3 regions of the Paenibacillus sp. IHB B 3415 genome follow, and region 1 is predicted to be linked to each of the others. Evidence: riboswitches for the same ligand, from Rfam matches in the RefSeq annotation. Region 1 holds a riboswitch; each other region holds the start of a gene.
What was found. Region 1 has a riboswitch for cyclic di-AMP ahead of QW71_RS25440 (3D domain-containing protein). Riboswitches for the same ligand answer to the same signal wherever they lie in the genome.
Positions count from the first base shown of each region.

Region 2: linked by a shared signal. The riboswitch ahead of QW71_RS22120 (C40 family peptidase) and the one ahead of QW71_RS25440 (3D domain-containing protein) in region 1 are both predicted to bind cyclic di-AMP.
Region 3: linked by a shared signal. The riboswitch ahead of QW71_RS13915 (APC family permease) and the one ahead of QW71_RS25440 (3D domain-containing protein) in region 1 are both predicted to bind cyclic di-AMP.

Region 1 covers NZ_JUEI01000063.1:11,305-18,749, forward strand. The annotation lists gene QW71_RS25430 (HD domain-containing protein) at 1-801, shown strand, start outside; gene QW71_RS25435 (TatD family hydrolase) at 855-1,625, shown strand; cyclic di-AMP (ydaO/yuaA leader) riboswitch at 1,824-2,053, shown strand; gene QW71_RS25440 (3D domain-containing protein) at 2,341-3,501, shown strand; gene rnmV (ribonuclease M5) at 3,662-4,213, shown strand; gene rsmA (16S rRNA (adenine(1518)-N(6)/adenine(1519)-N(6))-dimethyltransferase RsmA) at 4,210-5,094, shown strand; gene yabG (sporulation peptidase YabG) at 5,168-6,067, shown strand; gene veg (biofilm formation stimulator Veg) at 6,294-6,569, shown strand; gene QW71_RS25465 (small, acid-soluble spore protein, alpha/beta type) at 6,695-6,871, shown strand; gene ispE (4-(cytidine 5'-diphospho)-2-C-methyl-D-erythritol kinase) at 7,047-7,445, shown strand, end outside.
Region 2 covers NZ_JUEI01000053.1:12,987-20,431, reverse strand. The annotation lists gene QW71_RS22135 (M1 family aminopeptidase) at 1-771, shown strand, start outside; gene QW71_RS22130 (hypothetical protein) at 816-1,613, shown strand; cyclic di-AMP (ydaO/yuaA leader) riboswitch at 1,830-1,968, shown strand; gene QW71_RS22125 (C40 family peptidase) at 2,026-2,454, shown strand; cyclic di-AMP (ydaO/yuaA leader) riboswitch at 2,842-2,985, shown strand; gene QW71_RS22120 (C40 family peptidase) at 2,991-3,482, shown strand; gene QW71_RS22115 (GNAT family N-acetyltransferase) at 3,730-4,215, shown strand; gene QW71_RS22110 (cytochrome c) at 4,342-4,698, shown strand; gene QW71_RS22105 (4a-hydroxytetrahydrobiopterin dehydratase) at 4,806-5,081, opposite strand; gene QW71_RS22100 (hypothetical protein) at 5,294-5,587, opposite strand; gene motA (flagellar motor stator protein MotA) at 5,793-6,593, shown strand; gene motB (flagellar motor protein MotB) at 6,577-7,395, shown strand.
Region 3 covers NZ_JUEI01000026.1:36,471-43,915, forward strand. The annotation lists gene QW71_RS13900 (FecCD family ABC transporter permease) at 1-945, opposite strand, end outside; gene QW71_RS13905 (iron ABC transporter permease) at 957-2,015, opposite strand; gene QW71_RS13910 (iron-hydroxamate ABC transporter substrate-binding protein) at 2,236-3,249, opposite strand; gene QW71_RS13915 (APC family permease) at 3,448-5,265, opposite strand; cyclic di-AMP (ydaO/yuaA leader) riboswitch at 5,394-5,553, opposite strand; gene QW71_RS13920 (disulfide oxidoreductase) at 5,779-6,213, opposite strand; gene QW71_RS13925 (DsbA family protein) at 6,210-6,965, opposite strand; gene QW71_RS13930 (ATP-binding protein) at 7,059-7,445, opposite strand, start outside.

The DNA of each region.
Region 1 (7,445 bases):
AATTTGGTGTCGGGGCCGCTGGATGCGGACCGGATGGATTATCTTTTGCGTGATGCCTACTATACAGGAGTGAATTACGGAACCATTGACATTGACCGGATTCTGCGGATGCTGCGCCCCTATGACGGCCGGGTAGTTGTTAAAGAATCCGGCATGCATGCGATTGAGGATTACCTGATGTCACGTTATCAGATGTACTGGCAGGTCTATTTCCATCCGGTAACACGCAGCTCGGAAATTATTCTGCGCCAGATTCTCCGCAGAGCCAAGGAGCTGGTGCAGGGGGATTATGGTTTCCGGTTCATGATTGAGCCGCTCAGTGATTTGTTCCGCGGGGATGTAACGGTGGAGCAGTACCTGCTGCTGGACGAGGCTTTGATGCAGACAGCCTTCATGCAGTGGACGCTGGAGAAAGATGAAATTTTAAGCGACTTGTGCAGCCGATTTATTCATCGTAAACTGTATAAATATGTGGAGATGGAGCATCTGGATACAGAGACAATTGACGAAATCCGCCGCAGCTTTGCCGGTGCCGGACTGCGTGCTGATTATGATCTGGAAATCGATTTTCCGACAGATCTTCCTTATGATGTATTCCGTCCGGGGGATGCTTTTGACAGCAAACAGATTCTGCTTCTGGACCGCCATGATAAGCTGCGGGAGATCTCAGAGGTATCGGATATTGTACGCTCAATCAGCGGGATTCACCGAGGCAGATATCATCTCTATTTCCCGCAGGACAGGCTGCAGAAAGCCCTTCCACAGCTGCCGCCCTCCATCGCAGATATTTTTGCAAAATAACCTAAAATACTTGTAATTCATCATAGAAATCAAGGCGGAAAGGATGAAATATAATGCAGTTATTCGACACACATACCCATTTGGATGCTCCGCAATTCGACGAGGACCGCGAGGAGGTAATCGCCCGGGCGCTGGAGTCCGGAGTCAGTAAAATGATCAATATCGGCTTCAACCGGGAGACGATTCCGACAACGATGGAGCTTGCAGAGAAATATGATTATATTTATGCAGCGGTGGGCTGGCATCCCCAGGATGCATTCAGTATGAAGGAGGGCGACCTCGAATGGATCGCCTCGCTTTGCAGCCATCCCAAGGTAGTGGCCATCGGCGAGATCGGACTTGACTATTATTGGGACACTTCTCCTAAGGATGTACAGCATGAGGTATTCCGCAAGCAAATCGGCCTGGCACGTGAACTGAAGATGCCCATCTGTATCCATAACCGCGATGCCCACGAGGATGTAATCCGGATTCTGCGGGAGGAAAAAGCGGGTGAGGTTGGAGGGGTGATGCATTCGTTCTCCGGCAGCTGGGAAAGCGCTAAAATGTGTCTGGATCTCGGCTTCCATTTGTCCTTCGGGGGACCGATTACGTTTAAGAATGCCAGGGTGCCCAAAGAGGTGCTCGCCCAGACTCCGCTGGACCGGCTGCTGATCGAAACGGACTCCCCATATTTGACTCCGCACCCCTTCCGCGGCAAGCGAAATGAGACCGCACACGTAAGACTGGTAGCGGAGGCAGCGGCGGCAATAAAAGGGATTGATTTACAGGAATTGGCTGAAATTACGTATGCGAACGCACTGGAACGATTTGGAATTGTCTGAAAACGGGAGAAAAAGCGGTGAAAAATGAAGTATAGCCGATATATTAAACTTTTATAGTCTAAAAACGGCTGAATATTACAATATTTTAATCATTTTTTTACGTAAACGTGGTTGAATCGTCCTTTACAACATGCATCAAAACAGGATATCATCTTTTCAGTGCAGTGAGCTGTTGTTACTGTGACAGTCACTATTTCATGGATCGTCTCGCTGAGTCTCCGTATGGAGAACGGGGGAACCAATAAATGCCCTGCCGCATGCCCGTACATAGAGTACAACACAGAATTGCCGCAGACTTTATTTGATTTCTTCACGTGGTCTTTGGGGTGAATTTGAGGGCAACCGCCGTGAGCGGGTGACCTGAGATAGGGCGTCTCTCTTATGCCCGAACCCGACAGCTAACCCCGTAAGCGCAAGTAAGAGAGGAAACCTCGTGCATAAACATTCCCGCGTATTCGACACCGGAGAAGCCACGAAAGAGTCCTCTGTGAACTCTTTTTTGGGCTTTTTTTGTTTTGAATAATGCGGATGTTCCCGGCATACTGTTATATAACAGATATCCGGAGTAGCTATGCCGAGCAGGCGATCCATGAGCAGGAAACGCTGGAGCAATGCGGGCGTATCCTGTTGCAATCTCAAACCTAGTTTCGTCAGAAATGATGCAGTCACCTTGATATAACTTGGACGACGGGGCTATGTAAGGAGGATGGAGAGAGTGGGCGTATTCCAACCAGAGGTATCCCATGATTCGCAATCATCCAGCAGGTCTTTCGCATTACGGTTGAAGCAAGTGAATCCTCGCGTACTTTCACTTGCAGGTGTGATATCGATTGTTATCGCACTGTTAATTCTGCTGTACGTACACGGTCAGAGCAATAAAGAAATTATTTTAGTTATAGACGGACAGGTGCAGACACTGGAGACGCGGGAAGCGCTGCTCAGTGATGTGCTGGCAAAGGAACAAATTTCGCTGCAGCCGTATGATGAGCTATCTATTGGCCTTAGTGATGAAATACAAGACGGCGACCGTGTCGTAATCACCCGTGCGCAGAAGCTTATGCTTACTGCAGACGGTGCAACCAAGACCATATACACCACCGAGGATTCGCTCGGAGATGCCATTACCAAGCTGGGTTACAGCCTGGAGGGCAATGATAAGATTTTCCCTTCGCTTGATACCGCAGTCACACCCGACATGGAAGTCAAGATTGTCCGTATTACCAAGCAGACCGTACAGCGGACAGTAAACTTGCCTTTTAAGGTCATCAAAACCGCAGACCCCTCTCTGTATAAGGGAGACGTAAGAGTTGCACAGGCAGGCAAGCCGGGCGCGATCATCCAGCATATCGAGAAGATATATCAGGATGGGGAGCTAGTCTCCATGAATATGGTCGGCAAGGAAGTTCAGACGGTAACCAAAGATAAGGTTATTGCTGTCGGTACCAAAGCGGTTCCGAAGCCTGTTGTAGCTGCTGCAACTACATCCAAAGCCACAACAACCTCCAAATCATCCAAAGTCAGCGCGAAGAGCAACAACGTCACGAGCAAGGCAGGCGTAGATTTTGAATACAAAAAAATGATCAAAAACGTATCCATGACGGCTTATTCCTCGGAAGAACCGGGAATTGGAACACGTACCGCCTCCGGCACACGCGTAACGGAAGGCCGCACTATTGCAGTGGATCCGAATGTAATACCAATTGGCTGGTGGGTGTACATTGAGGGATTAGGGTTTCGCCGAGCAGAGGATACCGGCGGTGCCATTAAAGGCAACAAGGTGGATGTTTACTACGATTCACTGAGCCATGCCCGTAATTTCGGCCGGAAGTCGCGGACCATCTATGTGATTGGACCTGTGAAGCCGGAGCTTAACTAAGCGGCAAGTCTTTTGCAAATTAGCGGTTTATAAGATATAGTGGGGGTAGCACTTACGGAATTTAGAGAGCTGCCGCTCATCACTTATACATTCTTTAGCCAAAAAGAAGGGGAGCGAATCCTCTTCTTTTTGCGTTTTAGAGTAAGGGAGTAAATTATTTATGATTAAAGAATTAATTGTCGTCGAAGGTAAAAGCGATACCGTGGCCGTCAAGCGGGCCGTAGAAGCGGATACGATTGAAACAGGCGGTTCCGCAGTGGACCGCAAGGTCATTGCGAAGATTACATTAGCCATGGAACGCAGAGGGGTTATCATCCTCACGGATCCCGATCATGCCGGAGAGCGGATTCGTAAAATTGTCTCCTCCAAGGTGCCCGGATGCAAGCATGCATTCATTCCGGAGAAGGACGCAACCCGCAAAGGGGATATAGGTGTGGAGAATGCTTCGCCTGAGGCCATCCGCCATGCGCTGGAGCATGTTCACACTTCTTTTGAAGGGGCACCGGCTGTAATTGGGCTGGATGATCTTATGGCCGCAGGCATGATGGTACACGCACAGGCAGCAGAGCGAAGAATGCAGCTTGGCAATCTGCTCGGTATCGGTTATTGCAACGGCAAGCAGCTGTACAAGCGTCTGGCGATGTTCGGTATTACACGCGAAGAGTTCGCGCGCGCGCTCGCCCAAATTGATCAGGGAGGCATTACTTCATGAGCGACACTCTGAATATCTCATCCCCAACTAGAACCAAAGCAATAATACAGCGGTACGGGTTTTCGTTCAAAAAAAGCCTGGGCCAGAACTTCTTGATCGACCAGAATATTCTGGACAAAATTGTCGATGCTGCAGGTCTGGATACTGCCGCAGGCGCACTGGAGATTGGCCCGGGTATCGGAGCCCTGACAGAAAGGCTGGCGATGACAGCAGGAGCAGTCACAGCGGTGGAGATTGACCGCAGACTGATTCCGATCCTCAGGGATGTCCTGTCACCCTATCCCCATGTAAAGATCCGCAATGATGATGTACTGAAGGTCAATATGCAGGAGCTGTTTGCCGAGGATTTCGCCGGTGTGGACCGGATCAGTGTAGTGGCCAACCTCCCGTATTATGTGACGACCCCTATTCTCATGAAGCTGCTGGAAGAGAAGCTGCCGCTTGATAACATTGTCGTTATGATCCAGAAGGAAGTTGCCGAACGTATGGCTGCTTCTCCTGGGGGCAAAGAGTACGGAAGCCTTAGTATTGCCGTCCAGTATTACAGCGAGCCTGAACTGGTCTGCATGGTACCCCGGACGGTGTTCATTCCGCAGCCGAATGTAGAGTCAGCCGTTATCCGTCTGAAGGTCAGAGAGCGCCCTCCGGTTGAAGTTGCCGACGAGAAGCATTTCTTCGATGTTGTTCAGGCATCCTTCACCCAGCGGCGCAAGACGATCGCCAATAACCTGAAGGCCCGCTACTTCGCTGAAGAGGGGCGTGAGCGTCTGGAGGTACTGCTGGCTGAAGCAGGGATAGAGCCGTCCCGCCGCGGAGAGACACTTAGCCTGGAGGAATATGCGCGGCTAAGCGCTGTCCTGCTGGCCGCAGGAATCGCATAATCAGCAGAAAACACTCCGGGTGATGAACCAACCGGGACCTTTGCCCATAACATGGGGTAGAGGTGGTGTTGTAATGAATTTAGGAGACTTGGTCATACGTAAATCTTATGGCGGCGATGTGACTTTCCGGGTAGAGAATATAGTGCAGAATAGAGCCGTCATCAAGGGGACGGAATTCCGGTTGCTGGCGGATTCTCCGCTGGATGATCTGGTGCAGGTGCCTCCTACCCGGATTACGGAGCGGGGGCAGCAGGCGCAGATCAAAGCCATAGAATCCCTGAGCTGGCTGCGCAAAGACCGCCAGGAGCAGAGCCAGCGCAGCGGAGAGAGTGTATCCGGAACCTGGACCCAATCTCCCAAGGAAGCTGCTTACTTTGAAGTGCCGGGTAAGGTGCTGCATTTGGATGGCGACGCGCTTTACCTGAAGAAAAGCCTGAGTCTGTATGAGCAGTTGCGCATACCCGCCGAAGGGCATCATATTCATGAGTCCAAAATGGCGGAGACCTTATACCGGCTGCTGCCCCGTGTGCGACCGGATATTGTGGTGATTACCGGTCATGACGGAGTACTTAAGCAACAGCAGGCTTATGATCTCTACAGCTTGAGCAGCTACAAAAATTCACAGAATTTTGTTGCGGCCATCCAGGTGGCCCGGGATTATGAGCGGAATTTCGATGCCCTGACGATTGTTGCAGGGGCCTGCCAATCGCATTTCGAGGCGCTGCTGGGCACAGGGGCGAATTTCGCCAGCTCACCGGGAAGAATACTCATTCATGCCCTGGACCCCGTCTATATTGCGGCCAAGGCTTCGTTCACTTCGATCCGCGATACGGTCAATTTGAGCGATGTATTGAACCATACCATTAGCGGCAACCAGGGAATGGGCGGAATTGAGACCCGCGGGAGCTTCCGTATCGGGATGCCCCGGCTGCAAAATCTTGCTACCCTGAAGGTGGCGCCTTCGGTGATGTAGCGGCAGATATAGAGAAGGAAGGATAAGCGATCCGGCTTATCCTTCCTTTTTTCGTGGGCAGATTTGCGTTCAGCATTACCGCTAACAAGGAGCTTAAGCCGGGACTTCGTGATGCTAAAAAAATTCCGTTGACAACTTTTTTAGCATCATCTATAATTATTTATTTGATTTGACAATGATTGTGAAAAGTTGTATAATGGACAAGGAAAGAGGTGGTCGTCAGGCAATGGCTAATAACGCGCTGTTGGAAATCAAACGCAGTCTCGAAGCTCACGTCGGTCATAAGATCACGTTGCGGGCTAACGGTGGTCGTCGCAAAACCGTTGAACGTACCGGTGTCCTGGAAGAAACGTACCCTTCTGTATTTATTGTCAAACTGGATCAGGAGCAGCAAACCTTTAAGCGAGTCTCCTATAGCTATGCCGATATACTTACTGAATCTGTGGAAATCACAGTTACCGAAGACGATGGGCAGATGCGGATTATGTATATTAAAGCTTAGCGTCACGGACAGTCTCCCTGCAGGGGGGCTGTTTTTTGTTTTTCCGCTGCATGACCTGTGCCCCTTGGCCGCATACTACATAAGCAGTAGCTCATCATCCAATAGCATAAAGGGAGGAATCCGTAATGAGCCGCAGAAGACGGGGCATGATGTCGGAGGAATTGAAGACAGAGCTGGCCAAGGAGCTTGGATTTTATGAAACGGTAGAGCAGGAAGGCTGGGGCGGAATACGGGCAGTTGATGCCGGAAACATGGTCAAGAGAGCCATTCAGCTTGCTGAACAGGCTGCACGGAAATCGTAACGCCGTAAGCTGGGGTCTGCAGTTGTAACCTGGGTATCGCCTGCTGGCGGTACCTTTTTCCAAATACAGGGGTCCGTAGAAGCTTGCTCAACTTTTGTTAATGGACTTCACTGCCAGTTTCTCATATAATATGTTAAGTTGTTTTTACGGGAAAAGCTGAGGGTGGGTGAACGCCTTGAAAATGTATGAGAAAGCGCCGGCCAAGATTAATTTGATGCTGGATGTGCTGCATAAGCGCGCTGACGGATTTCATGAAGTGGAAATGATAATGACTATGGTCGATCTGGCCGACCGTCTGGAGCTCTCCGAGCTGAAGCGTGATTCCATTATTATCTCTAGCCAGGCCGGGTATATTCCGCTGGACGAGAAGAATCTGGCCTTCCAGGCCGCAAGACTGATTAAAGACCGCTATAACGTGAGAAGCGGTGTACATATTCATCTGGACAAAAGAATTCCGGTCGCTGCCGGCCTTGCCGGCGGCAGCAGTGACGCCGCGGCTACGCTGCGCGGCCTGAATCGGCTCTGGCGCCTCGGGATCCCGGCGCAGGAGCTGCAGGAACTGGGCGCCGAGCTA
Region 2 (7,445 bases), on a different contig from region 1:
GGTATGGTTGCCAGCAATGAATTCGAGGAGGCGTGGCTGGACGAGAGCTTCACCTCATATGCCGAAGACCGGCTGATGGAGCAGGAATATGGCGTTGCCTCAAGCCTCCCGCTGCAGTCCAGTCTGGTCTCCTCTTCGCAGCCGCTCAATCTGGAGACCTGGAAATACACCGGAGATGACGCCTACACGCGCAATGTCTATATCCGGGGCAAGCTGGTGCTCCGTGACATCGAACGGTTAGCAGGAGCCAAGAACATGGATGCCATTCTCGCTGCCTATGCCCGTAAATACCGCTTCAAGCATCCCTCGACCGCTGACTTCCAGAAGATTGTGGAGAATGTGACCAAGCAATCCTGGCAGACTTATTTTGACCAGTATGTCTACAGCGGCGGTGCCCCTGATTTTGCAGTAGACGACATCAGGCTCACGGCCAAACGGGGCGGCGGCAACGGAGCGGGCATTCAATATGATGCGGTAGTTGAGGTAAGCAACAAGGGCAGCCATTATGGGGATGTCCCTGTAAAATTCATTTTCTCGGACGGGTACTCGGTACAGCAATACTGGAACGGCGAAGGGAAGACAACATCGTTTGAATTATCGTATAAAGCACCTCTGGTCTCCGCCGAGATTGATCCGGGGCATTCCATACTGCTGGAGAGCAAGCATCTCAATAATTTCAGAATGGCGGAGCTTGAGCACAATACTCTTTCCCGCTGGACGCTCAGTGCGACGACACTGCTTGAAACCCTGCTCGGAACTCTTGTCTGGTGAGGTGAAGGATTGTGAAAATTTGGATAACCCGCGGTTGGCACAGCATGAAAGAGCAATTTTATATTCTGATTCTGCTATTTATCTACCGGCTGTTCTGGGGCTACTTCATGTATAAATTCATTAAAAGCGCCGTCGTTCCGGTACTGCTGCGGTATCCGGATGCGGATGCCGGCGGCAGTAGCATAGGCAGGCTGCTCTATTACATTGAGGGGCAGGCTGCGCTGCACACGGACCCGGACGTCCGGCAATGGCTATGGCTGCTCCTGGCACTGACTGTGTTGCGGCTGCTCCTCTCCCCCTTTATCCGGGCGGGCCTGCTGCACGAGCTTCACCAGGAGCGCGCCGGGGAGCGCGGACTGTTCTTTTTTCCCGGGATGAAGCGTTACGGGCTGCCTGTCCTGCTGTTCAGTCTCGTTGAATGGGCGCTGGCCCTACTGCCGCTCTATTGGCTGCTGCCGAAGATGTACCGTCTGCTTCTGAACGGCATTCTCGATTATCCGCAGCTGCTGACGCTCGTGCCTTATGTGCTGGGCTGGCTCATCTATCTCTTCCTTATCCGCAAGCTGCTGCTGTATATGCAGTTCGGTTATACCGCCGGCACGGGCATGTTCACTTCGCTGCTGATCTGTCTGAAGGTCCTTCTGCACTCCATCGGGATATCCGTCATTATGGGCGCAGGAAGTCTGGTGACGCTGATCCTCTGCGGCGCTGCGGCGCTCTTCTGCCCCGGCCTCCCGGCCCTGCTCCTGCGCCAGGCAGCCCCCCTGCCATCCACTCTATTCAAAATGTGGGGCATAGCCGCGCAGTATCATCTCTGGTCCAGTAAATCATTTCCACAATAATTGGCCGCCAAAACGGCATACTAAAAGAGTCATCGCCCCTCTGGTGAGGTGCATGACTCTTTTTTGTTTACAGCTGCGATAAGTGCATTTGCAAAACTTTAAATCCTTTGGTACAATGATGCCTGTACTACTAGTAACAAATTTGTAATCTTTCAAATGGAATTAAGCAGCTATGTAACCGAGCCTTTAACCTTATGTCGATATGTCACTATTCTGGTGCACAAAACGCCGAATTCCCAGCACCGGGGAGTGGGGGAACCATATTTTGGGTGAATTGATCTCGCTTTAGAGGGGTCATAGGGGAACCTTCTACCGAATCCTTAAGCTAACCTCGCAGGCCTTGGAAGGAGTACATCTTTTGAGAAGTCAGAACTTTAAGAAGAAATGCACCGCAGCAGCGCTGGGTCTTGTGATGGTATTTACACTTGGAGCGGGCAGCGCTTTCGCAGATTCCAAAATGGATACTGTGATCTCAAAAACCATTGGAACGTCATATAAAACCGGGGGCACCAGCACCAGCGGCTTTGATTGTTCCGGATTCACCAAATACGTATTCAAGAGTATCGGCCTTACCTTGCCGCGCACCTCTAAGGCACAGTTCAGCGTTGGAACAGCCGTATCCAAGAGTAATTTGCGTTCCGGTGATTTGGTATTCTTCAATACCCTGGGCAACGGAGTTTCCCATGTCGGTATTTATGTCGGCAATGGAAAATTCGCACAATCCTCCACTTCGCGTGGTGTAACCATCAGTTCGCTGAGTCAGGCATACTGGGCCAACCGCTACGTTGGCGCTAAAAGAGTGATGAGCACAACAGCCTATCAAGCTGTCGCTTACGATTGAACCCTTGAACATTTCCTCGAATATTTGTACCTCTAACATCTAAATGTAACTTATACGAGCCCGGTTTTGATTATTGCCGTAATCATTTCCGGGTTTTTCCTTTTCCTTATTCTACCTTTTACACTCATCTGCAGGCCCTGAAACACCTTTTTATCCCAAATCCAAAGAAAAATTCATCAATAGCTCACCCGCTGCGTAAATATGAGTCTTTCTATGCAGCTATAACTCTAAAAAACGCAAAAAAAATGCATTAATATGTTATAAGTGATTGCCAAGCGCCTTAGTCTTTGCTACAATTATCGCAGTGAGCTTTTAGTAACATTTTTGTAATTATTGAATCGCTTTTAACAAAGGTTTTGTCATGTATTGAATAACAGCTAATCCTAATCAACAGTCGTGCCGAGTTCCCTAAAGATTTAGGGAAACGGGGGAACCAACTTTGGGTGAATTGACCTCCTATTCTAAGAGGGGTCATAGGGGACCTTCAACCGAACCCTTAAGCTAACCTCGTAGGCATTTGGAAGGGGTATTTACTTTTGAAGAAGAAGCTAGCAGCCGCAGTACTAAGCTTTTCCATCATCTTCACCATTGGAGCAGGAAGCGCTTTCGCGGATTCCAAAATGGATAAAGTTATCGACAAAGCCATCGGGACCAAATACGTATCCGGCGGTGTATCCACGAACGGTTTTGATTGCTCCGGATTTACAATGTATGTTTTTGATAAGATCGGCATTAACCTGCCTCACCAATCCGGCTCCCAATATGAGATGGGTACTGCTGTATCCCGCGATGAGATGAGACCGGGCGATCTTGTATTCTTCAATACAAGCGGCAAAGGCATTTCCCATGTCGGTATTTATGTTGGTGACGGTGAGTTCGCACATGCTTCTTCCTCGCGTGGTGTAACCATCAGTTCCCTGAGTGACAGCTACTACGTCAACCGCTACGTTGGCGCCAAACGGATTATGAGTACAGATGCTTACAAGACTGTGGCTGCGGATTCCGAAGACAATGACGATGTGCAATAATTTGTCCTAATATAAGCGCTTTTCCAGGATTTTTGCCGAAATCTTGGAGGAGGGCTTATTTTTTTGTCTATAAAATTACTTACCCCGCTCTATATTTGTAAAACATCAATTTCGCTCTTTCATAAAATATTTATTGGCGTTTGTCAAGTTCCGGTCTTTCTGCAAGGTTTTTGCGTCGAATCCGGCTCGTTTTGTATATAATATTTATAGAATGAAGTAATGTTCCCTTGAAAGGAGGCCTCCGCTTATGATAAGTTCCCCGGTAACTTTTTATGTTGTTCCTATGGAGTCGCAGCATGCTGCTGAGATCTGTGAGTGGAACTATAGGCCCCCGTATAATATTTACGGCTGGATGCCCTGGGAGCAGATGCAGGCGCTCGGTGTTGAATTCGGTGATCCGCAGCTGCGCAGCGAGCAATACGTTTCCGTCGTGAACGGACAGGGAATCCTGTGCGGCTTCGCCCAGCTGTTCCCTATGGAGGGTGTAGTCCGGCTCGGAATCGGCATGCGGCCCGATCTGTGCGGTCATGGCATGGGACATCTCTTCATGAAGGCCATCGTTCAGGCGGCTCTGCAGCGTTATCCGGAACGGGAGATCGATTTGGAGGTACTGACGTGGAATCAGCGGGCCATCCGTGCTTACCAGAAATGCGGATTTACCATAACGGATACTTATGAACGCAGAACTCCAACTGGCGATAAACCATTTTATTGTATGGTCTATGAGAAATAGCATTCCACTTCTGTATGTTTGCAAATTTTCCAGGAGTTTCGTTCATTTTTTTGACACAAATACTATGATAACGCTTCACCATCCAGTATAATGAAGGAAGCAGCTTACATGGAGGGACGGATGCAGATGCAGAAATGGATCATGAGCGGTTTGTTTTTTGCCGCCTGTGCCTTTGCCGTGGTCTTAATGTTTACCCTGCCCGGCAAAGCCGAGGTGGCTGAAGAGAACAAACCTACAATGCCTGAGGTTGTGCTGGACGCAACCAGCGCGGAGGCCCTGGTGAAAGCCAACTGCATCACCTGCCACGGGGATCAGCTTCAGGGCGGTGTAGGGCCGAACCTGCAGCAGGAGGGCGCACAGCATGACGCGGCGCAGATTTACAGCATTGTGACCAAAGGCCGCGGGCAGATGCCTTCCTTCAAAGACAAACTAGCCCCTGAGGAAATTGCGAATGTCGCGTTATGGCTGGCCGAGAAGAAATAATAACATGCCCAAAGGTAAAATGCCCGCTGCAAAGGATACCTTGGTATCCCTGCACGGGCATTTTTATGGATCAGGCGGTACTGTCATTTCCATAAGGATCTTGTCCTCTAACGGTTTTTCTCAAAAGCCTCGTTAATTTCATTGGCCTGGCGTATATCCAGCTTCTCCACATCTACAGGCAGACGCAGGATAACGGTCTTGTAATCAATGGTGATGTGCGGGTGATGGTCGAACGCTTCCGAGATCGCAGCAACCTCATCCACAAAAGCAATCCCCTTCATATATTCATTGAACATATATTTGCGCACCATAATATCCTGTTCCAGTTTCCAGCCTTCCAGCTTGCCGATCTGCTCCCGCAGTTCTTCCTCTGTAAATGGCAATTTGTTTCCTCCCTTGCTTAATTAGCTATATCACAGCAGTCCTGTCTTTCAAATAAAACATCCCTCAGCTTCTTAAAGTCCAAGGGATGTGCCGGGCCAAAGATTTTTTTCGATTTAATGTATTCTTAAATCCCGGCAAATAGTACTTCTCATCCCAATTTTAACATGGGCTGATGCCTGGGGACAAACTCCGCTCCGCAGCTGCCTCCGGGCTACACCAGAACGACCGACGCCAAATCCTCGTCGCCGAGCAGAATATTGATGCGGTGGGTTTCTTTATCGTACATTACAACACCGCTTCCGACCTTAATCACCGGCTCATTGCCCAGTGCGTAGAACAGATCCTCCGCAAGCGCCTCCCAGACCTCCAGCTTCGACTCCTCCGGCAGGTTCTCCCACTCCTCTGGCTCCATTTCGAAAAAAATATACCCGTCGGAAATCCGTCCGACTGCGCCTGTCAGTTCAACCAGAATTTCACTGTAATCTCTGCCATGCTTTACTCCCACATCAATCACTCCGTTTTCTTCGCTGATGAATAATAACTTACCTTATCCATTATAGCCGAAAAAATCACTTCACAAAAAAGGGAATGCTGTCGATAAATAAGAATATACGTGATTTGGTTACGTGCAGAGTGTCCTCCCGCGGTTCAAGGATGATAAACGCGGTATAGTCGGATCACTTCTTAATTCTCATGGACGAGGTGCATAAATGGAAATTTCAACAATACTAGGACTGGTTTTTGGTCTGATCGCAGTAGTCTGGGGGATGGTACTCAAGCATGCTCCACTTGAAAGCTTGAACAACCCCGCAGCCTACGTAATTATCTTTCTTGGTACGGCCGCCTCAATCTTCATGGCCTTTCCCATGTCGGAAGTCAAGAATTTCCCTAAGCTGCTGAAGATCCTATTTGTGAAGAAAAAGATGGTCGGCAAGCCCGAACTGATTACAATGTTTATGGAATGGGCATCCATCACCCGCCGTGAAGGACTGCTTGCACTGGAATCCAATGTCGATGAAATTGAAGATAATTTCCTCAGAAACGGTATGCGGATGATTATCGACGGTAATGACCAGGAATTTGTCCGCGATGTATTAATGGAAGATATTCATGCTACAGAAGATAGACATAAAGCCGGCGCCTTAATCTTCTCCCAAGCCGGGATGTACGCACCTACACTGGGGGTACTCGGGGCTGTTATCGGGCTGATTGCCGCCTTGGGGGATATGAGTAATATGGACGTCCTGGCCCACGCGATTGCCGGAGCCTTCATTGCTACTCTCCTGGGGATATTCACCGGTTATGTAATGTGGCACCCTATGGCCAACAAGTTAAAACGGATTTCCAAACGCGAGATTGAAGTCCGCCTGATGATGGTAGAAGGTCTGTTGTCTATCCAGTCCGGGGTCTCCACCATTGCTATCAATCAGAAGCTTTCCGTCTTCCTTACTCCGTCCGAACGGGCCAAGCTAAGTGAGAAGGAGGGCGCCTCGAATGAGCAAAAAGACTAGGCATGAGGAGCACGAAGAGCATGCTGATGAATCCTGGCTGCTCCCCTATTCCGATCTGATGACCCTGCTGGTTGCTCTATTCCTGGTTATGTATGCCATGAGTGCTACGGACGCCCAGAAGTTTGAGCAAATGGCCCAAGCGTTCAATTCAGCGCTCAGCGGCGGTGGCGGCGTATTGGAATTCCGCTCGGATTCACCTACGAGTACTCAACTTGACCAAGGCAATAAGGATAAAATGAATAGTGTTTTAGATAAAAATACAGGCACCGCCGAGATCTCCAAACTTCGTGCCAAAGAACAGGAGGATCTGGAGAAGCTTAAGGAGCAATTCGATCAGTACATCAAGAATAACGGAATGACTGATTTGCTCAGTACGAAGCTGAATCAGTCCCAGTTAATGATTACGATCAGCGACAACGCCTTATTTGCTTCGGGACAGGCTATGGTCAAGGATGACTCCCGCCAGCTGGCCAAGTCAATCTCGACGATGCTGCAGCAGTTTCCCGATTATGATATATTAGTGCAGGGACATACGGATAATATTCCTATCTCTAATAGCAGCTACTCCTCCAACTGGGATCTTAGCGTGGCCCGTGCCCTTCAATTCATGAAAATCCTGTTGCTTAACCCCAATCTGGACCCGGTCAAGTTCAGTCCAATCGGATACGGGGAATATCATCCCATCGCTGAGAATACGACTGCCGCCGGACGCGCCAAGAACCGTCGTGTAGAAGTTTCCGTTCTCCGCAAATACAAAGATGCAACAACAGAAACAACTGATGTTGCCGCTCCCGGTAAATAATGCGAATATATTATAGCTTATCAAGTAATAAGAGCTGTTCCCGGGCCACT
Region 3 (7,445 bases), on a different contig from region 1:
TGTAGGCTGCAGAATCCAGCGCCCGATGGTGTCTGCGGTGAGCAGCAGCAGCGCGCCTATCAAAGCGGCTGCAGGCAGCATGATCTGATGACGCGGGCCTACAAGTCTGCGGGCGAGATGCGGTGCAATCAGTCCGACAAAGCCGATGCCTCCGCTGACCGAGACGCAGGCGCCTGCGAGAGCCACAGCAGCAGCCAAGAGCAGCAGACGTTCCCGCTCCAGCGGCAGCCCAAGTCCTTTGGAGGTCTCATCCCCCAGATTCAGTACATTTAGCACCCGGGCCTTGTAGAACGCGAAGGGCAGCAGGATCAGGATCCAGGGGAGCAGTGCCAGCACAAAGCGCCAGTCTCCGCCCCAGATTTTGCCGGCCAGCCAGATGGCTACGAACTGATAATTCTGCGGGTCCAGTCTTAACGACAGGATCAGCTGAAAAGCGTAAATGCCGGCACCCACGGCAATACCGATCAGGATCAGCCGTGTCGGCGAGAGTCCGTCGGCTCTCCGGTAGGAGAGAAAATAGATCAGCGTGGCCGTAAGCGCGGCACCTGCCAGCGCCAGCAGCGGAAGAACAAAGATGGGCCCCGCCGTGGTTGCCGGGACAAATGAAATGAAGATCAGCACTGCGAATCCCGCTCCGGCGTTGATCCCTAAGGTAGAGGGTTCAGCGAGAGCATTGCGCGACAAGCCTTGCAGAATAGATCCGGATACTGCGAAACCCGCCCCGATGAGCAGTGAGATCACTATACGCGGCAGCCGGAAATCAAACAGAATCAGCTTCTGCTGCTTCGTTCCTTCGCCGAGCAGAGTATGTAGAACATCAAGTGGTGATAAGCGCATGAAGCCGGTATTCATACTGACAATAAAAACAATGACGATAAGTGCAGCAAGCAGGGTTAGAATACCGGCTTCTCTGGTGCGGCGCGATTTCGCTGAGGGTACAGACATTGCCCTGTTCATTACAGCTCCCCCTTGCGCTTGCTGGCCAGATAGATGAAGAACGGTACGCCGATTACTGCAATCAGGGCACCTATCGGTGTTTCATAAGGCGCATTAATCATTCTCGCAGCGATATCGGCAAAGAGGATCAGCACGCTCCCGAGTACTGCAGAGCAAGGAATGATCCAGCGGTAATCCACCCCCACCAGATAACGGGTAATATGCGGAATCATTAATCCGACAAAAGCAATCGGCCCCACCGTCGAGACCGCCGCTCCGGCAAGAATGACCACAATGATCATCCCTGCGGTCTGTACCAGCCGTGTGCGCTGCCCCAGTCCTGCGGCAACATCCCTTCCCAGGCTTAACAGCGTGATGGAACGTGAGAGCACCAGCGACCCGATAAGCGCACCTGCAACCCAGGGGGACATAATCTTGAGCTGTGTCCAGTTCGCTCCGCCAATCCCGCCTGCCATCCAGAAAGCGATATCCTGGGAGAGGTGATACAGAATGGCGATGCCTTGGCTGACCGCCAGCAGCATGGCACTGACCGCCGCACCCGCTAAGGTCAGGCGTAGCGGTGTCAGCCCGCTATGGGACAGCGATCCGATGCCGAAGACTAAGAGCGATGCCACAGCCGCTCCAATGAAGCAGTAGATCATGATATACATGAAAGATAGCGAAGGCGCAAAGGCGAAAGCCAATGCCAGGCCGACACCGGCTCCGGCGTTGAGTCCCAGCAGCCCCGAATCCGCCAGCGGATTCCGGGTCATCCCCTGCATGATCGCGCCGGCAACAGCAAAACATGCACCCACCAGCGCTCCGGCCAAAGCGCGGGGGATTCGCAGTTCCCGGATGACCTGATGCTGCGCCAGCTCCGGATTGAAGCGGAAGACAGCTTCCCATACCGTAGCCAGCCGGATATCTGCCGCTCCTACCGATACAGACAACATCAGCCCGAAGACGATGGCGGCTATTCCGAGCAGCAGTATCGTAGCTGCAGCCACCGGCCGCGACTTGATGGGTTTATCCCCTGCAGCCGTAGAAGGATTGAAGTTAGAACGTGTGGATGAAACCATAAGCCGTCTCCTTAACAGGATTATTACTTGCTTCTAATTGATTATCATTCTCATTATCGCAAATATATGAATATTGTACAAGCAGATAACGCGTAATCTATGTTGGACGCCCTCATCTATCGCTCCATTTTAAAAAAGGTGCAGATCATCGTATCCGGGGATACAAGGACCTGCACACTCTCTACCGGCAAAGGCTGATTACCGGCATTTTGAACGCTGCTTATTTTACAAGACTGCTCAGAGCATCATCAATTGTTTTGGAGTTAGCTATAGGACCGCTGTACAGCCAGCTGGTTGATCTGCCAAACTCATGAACATTCCCCGCCTTAACAGCCGGAATCCCCTTCCAGATCGCGCCATCCGTAACTTCAGCAGCATCCGCTCCATCACTGTTCACAAGGATGATATGATCTGCAGTCAGCTCAGACAATTTCTCAAGTGAAATGGGATTCCACGTTGCTCTGGACTCAGCAGGAATTTCGGTAACCAGATTCGGAAGCTTCAGGCCAAGATCACCATACAGGACTGCCCCGCTGCTGCGGGTTTCATCTACTATATAGAAGTTTTTGGATACCAGCCAGAGAATGGCAACGGACTCATCGCCGATCGCAGCGGAGATTTTTGTTTTGGCATCCGCCGCTTTTTGATCATAGGCATCAATGGCTGCTTCAGCTTCAGGCGTTTTGTTCAGCAGCTCACCGATCTTGAGCAGCGATTTGCGCCAGTCTTTGCTGATCTCATCGCCGAGTACATACGTAGGTGCGATTTTGTTCAACTGGTCATACAGACCGTTCTGGACAGTGCCTTCCGATTGTACAATGGTGAAGTCCGGTGCGAAACTAGTTACGGCTTCGAGTGGAAGGTCATAGCTTATGGTTGGAATATCTTTAAGCTCAGCTGCGAGGTAATCCTGAGTGCCGTTTGTCACGGACCATTGGGCAACCGGAGTCACACCGAGTGCGACCAGGTAATCTTCCAGATAAGAAGCAAGCACACGCTGCGGGTTCGCTGGGATAGTAACTTTATGTCCCATGGCATCCGTTACTGTTTGCTCTACCGCTGGAGCTGTTGTTTCTGCCGGTGCAGTTGTAGCTTCTGCAGGTGCCGTAGTTGCGGCAGCTCCGTTATTGGCTGCATTGTTATTTCCGCACGCGGATAGTAACAACGTTGTGGTCATAAGTCCGGCCATAGCCAGCTTCATGCTCGTTGATCTTTGCAGGTTGAACGAAAACATTAAATACCCCTCCTGTATATACATTCATTATTGGTCAAAGGTGATTGTGGCCTTCGCCTCACATAAACTGATGATATTGATTCTCATTCTCTCTGTCAACTAAATTATCTGAATCCATGTAAACTCACACTACGCATAACAAAAAACGGCTATTCCCGCAAGCTGCGGAAACAACCGTTTTACATATAAAGGGTATGTCTATTTGTGCAAATGATACGGCACAGTTGCTATAACGATATCCTTCTGATTCATCAGATAAGAGCGGATGAACAAGCTGGTCTGATTATGCAGAATCGCCTGCCACCAATGCTTCGTAACAAATTGCGGAATGAGTACAGTAATATGATCTGTTGAAGCGGTTTTCCACTCCACCGTATCGATGAATTTCACCAGCGGGCGGATGATGCTACGGTAACGCGAGCGGAGTACAATCAGGCGCACCCCAGGGTTCCACTCTTCCCACTTCTGTTCCATTTTGTGAATCTCTTCTTCATCGAATCCAACATATACAGCCACCACATTCTCAGTCAATGACTTCGCATAGCTGATCGAATGCAGTACCGCGCGGGTGACACCGGCAACAGGTACAACCACCGTGCTTCCTTTAATGCAAGGTTTATCCGTAGCCGGACAAATGCGCAGCTGATCGGCAATATTCATATAATGACGGTGAATCCGGTGGAACACGATGATTACAAGCGGCAGGAAGATGAAGGCCATCCATACACTCGAGAATTTAGTAATAATGAAGATGAGCGTAATGGTTAAGGTTGTGAGCATGCCTACTGTATTCACAGCGAATTTGCTCTGCCAGCCCTTAGGCTTGGTTCTGTACCACTGGACCATCATGCCAAGCTGTGAAAGGGTAAACGGAATGAATACCCCAACGGCGTATAATGGAATCAACCCTTCGGTATTTCCGTGAAAAGCGGCTACCAGCACAGCCGACATTATGCCGAGGAAAATAATGCCGTTGGAGAATCCCAGCCGGTCTCCGCGCACCATGAAGGCATGGGGTAAATATTTGTCTTTGGCGAACATGAACGCCAGCAGCGGGAAGGCCGAATACGCTGTATTCGCCGCCAGGAACAAGATTACTGCGGTGATTCCTTGGATGAAGAAGTACAAACCGCCGCGGCCAAAGGTAGACTCGGTAATCTGTGACACAACCGTTGCTTTCTCGTCCGGCATGATACCGTACCAATATGCCAAAAGCGTAATCCCCGTGAACATAGCCCCGAGAATCAGACCCATCAGCATCAGCGTTTTAGCCGCATTTTTCTCAGCCGGTGCTTTGAAGTTAGGGATCGCATTGGAGACCGCTTCTACCCCGGTCAGTGCCGAACAGCCGGAGCTGAAGGCCTTGAGCAGAAGGAACATACTGACGTTCGATACCGCCGAGCCGATCTCAGGAACCTGGGCATGAGCACCGCCGGTTGCATACTTGAAGACTCCCGCGATAATCAGCACAAAGATGGAGACGACGAACAGATATACCGGAATGGCTATGAATGAAGCTGATTCAGTAACACCCCGCAGATTTACAATCGTTAAGAGCAGAATGACAGTAACCGCTATAAGTACACTATGATTATGAAGACCCGGGAACGCTGATGTGATCGCGTCCGTTCCCGCCGAGGCGCTTACCGCTACCGTTAGAATATAATCGACCAGCAAAGAGCCGCCGGCAAGCAGGCCGGTATGAACCCCGAGATTGGTTTTGGCGACGATATAGGCGCCCCCGCCCTGCGGATAAGCAAAAATGGTCTGCCGATAAGACAGGATTAAGATGGCCAGCAGGCCCAATACGGCTAATGCAATTGGCAATGAGTACCAGATAGCTGTGAAACCTGCGGCCACAAGTACGATTAAGATTTGTTCTGTTCCGTAGGCTACAGACGAGAGCGCATCAGAAGACAGGACAGCCAGTGCTTTCACCTTGGATAACTTTTCATGATCGAGTTCGTTCGACTTCATCGGACGCCCGATCAATAGTCGTTTTACCTTGCTTACCATTGTAGTAACAGTTCCTCTCTTTGTTAAGTTGAAACGGCAGTACCGCGCGCTGTTTTCATAAGTGGATTTCATAAATGCAGGCACAAAAATAAGCATACGGAAATGATCCGCATGCCTTGAGTGCATGGTCATTATCCCACTATTGCTTACGAGGTTAGCTGGCGGATTCGGGCTGTGGTAGCCCTACGGTTTTCGAGTCTGCTGACCCGCTTCCGATTCACCCCGTTGGCACTCGGCCAAGTTTGGTTCCCCCGTTTTTCCTTCCGGAAAATTCAGCGCATATTCAACTTCTCACAAGGACTAATATTAATCTACAATGCCTCTTCCGTAAAGCGTTGAAACAAATGAAAAAAGAATGAAAAACAACCAAAACAACCAAATCCACGATCCGGTATGTCTTGATCTTTCATTCTCTTTCATTATCCCTTTATCGCGTGATTTTACAGCATTTCTGCTTAATAATTTACACTCAATTTAAGGGAATATATACTCTTCACTCTGCCTGACGGCTTCTTACTCACCTGCATCCTCTTTACGCCCTGTCCATAGCAGAATTGTTATTAATGCGAACGCAATGAGTGCCAGCAGCGGGATGGTAATGAATCCGAAATAATTCAGATAATCCGTGTTGCACGGCACACCGATTGTACATGGAAGCACCTTGCTGAGTGCCGGAATTTTCTGCTCCGCATAATGATAGATCGAAATGCTTCCGCCTATCAAACTTAAGGGAAGGACATAAGGGATAATGCGCTTATCCCCCCGGTAAGTGGCGATTCCGAGCAAAATCAGCTGCGGGTACATAAATATCCGCTGAAACCAGCATAGCTTGCAGGGCTCATATTTCAGCACTTCACTGAGATACAGACTGCCTGCTACAGCAACAACCGAGACGAACCAGGCCAAGTAGAGACAATTCCGGCGGCAGAATGCAGAGAATTTATTCATTGTGCAGCCACAGCTTCCGCAGCTACCTGGATTTGAGCATCGATTTCCTCCATATTAAAAGGTTCATTCACCTTGACTCCATTGACAAACAGTGATGGCGTGTTGGTTATGCCGGTGTCTGTGCCAAGCTGGATATCTCTCTCCAGTTCGCTTTCGTAGGTCTTGTCTTCAATATCCTTACGCAGCAGGTCGAAGTCAATGGGCAGTTCTAATTGCTGTGCCAGACTTACCAGGAAGTCCGGTGTTGCCCACTCCACCTTTTCTTCACCCTGGTTAGCATAGATAGCATCGAAGAATTTCCAGAAAGCCTCCTGATTCTGATGGTATACGGAGAGTGCCGCAAGTGAGGCTGTTCTCGAATCCGTACCAATAAAGGCCAGGTTGACGAAGTAAAAGGCTGCTTTATCCTGATTGACATACTCCTGAACGATTTGCGGTTTAATGACCCCGGTGAACTGGGCGCAAGCCGGACATTTGTAATCGCCGAATTCAACGATTTTGACTGGAGCATCTTCTTTGCCCAGCCGTGCCATTTCACTGTAATTGAAGTCAACGGGAGCCGCAGCAGATCCTGTGGTTGAGCCGTCCTTCGAGGCCAGCATGAATAATCCTACAAAAATAATAACGACTAAAGCCACTGTACTCACGATCAGAATTCTCGTTTTCTGCTTCTGCTGCTCCTGCTCTGCCCGGCGTTTCTCCTGCTTGCTCATCTGGGGAAGCGCGACATTGTTCTTTTTCGGTTTGCTCAAAGAGAGTTCCTTTCTGTCCATAGGACTGTCGTGATAAAAGATAAGTTACTTTAAAATTATATAATTAAAGTTCTCTCCTTGGCAAACCCTACATTATACAGCTTTGGTTGCCGCAGGCACTCCGCTGTCTTCATTTTCTTGGTTGTAAATCAGCTCCGGCGATGAATCCTGTGACTGTAGTACAATTCTGAAAAAGAACTGGGTCCCGCCGCCCGGCGCCGGTTCCGCCCATATTTCTCCCTGCATAAGCTCCACCAGCTTCTTGCAAATGGCCAATCCCAGACCGGTACCGGGGTATTTACGCGTGTGGGAAGCATCCACCTGGGAAAAGGATTGGAACAGTAGCTGCAGCTTATCCGGCGGAATGCCAATGCCTGTATCATGCACTTTGAATTGCAGCGTCTGAGACGCTCCCTTCAGACCGCAGGATTCAACAGTAACTGTAACCGCTCCCGAAGGAGTGAATTTCACAGCATTGCC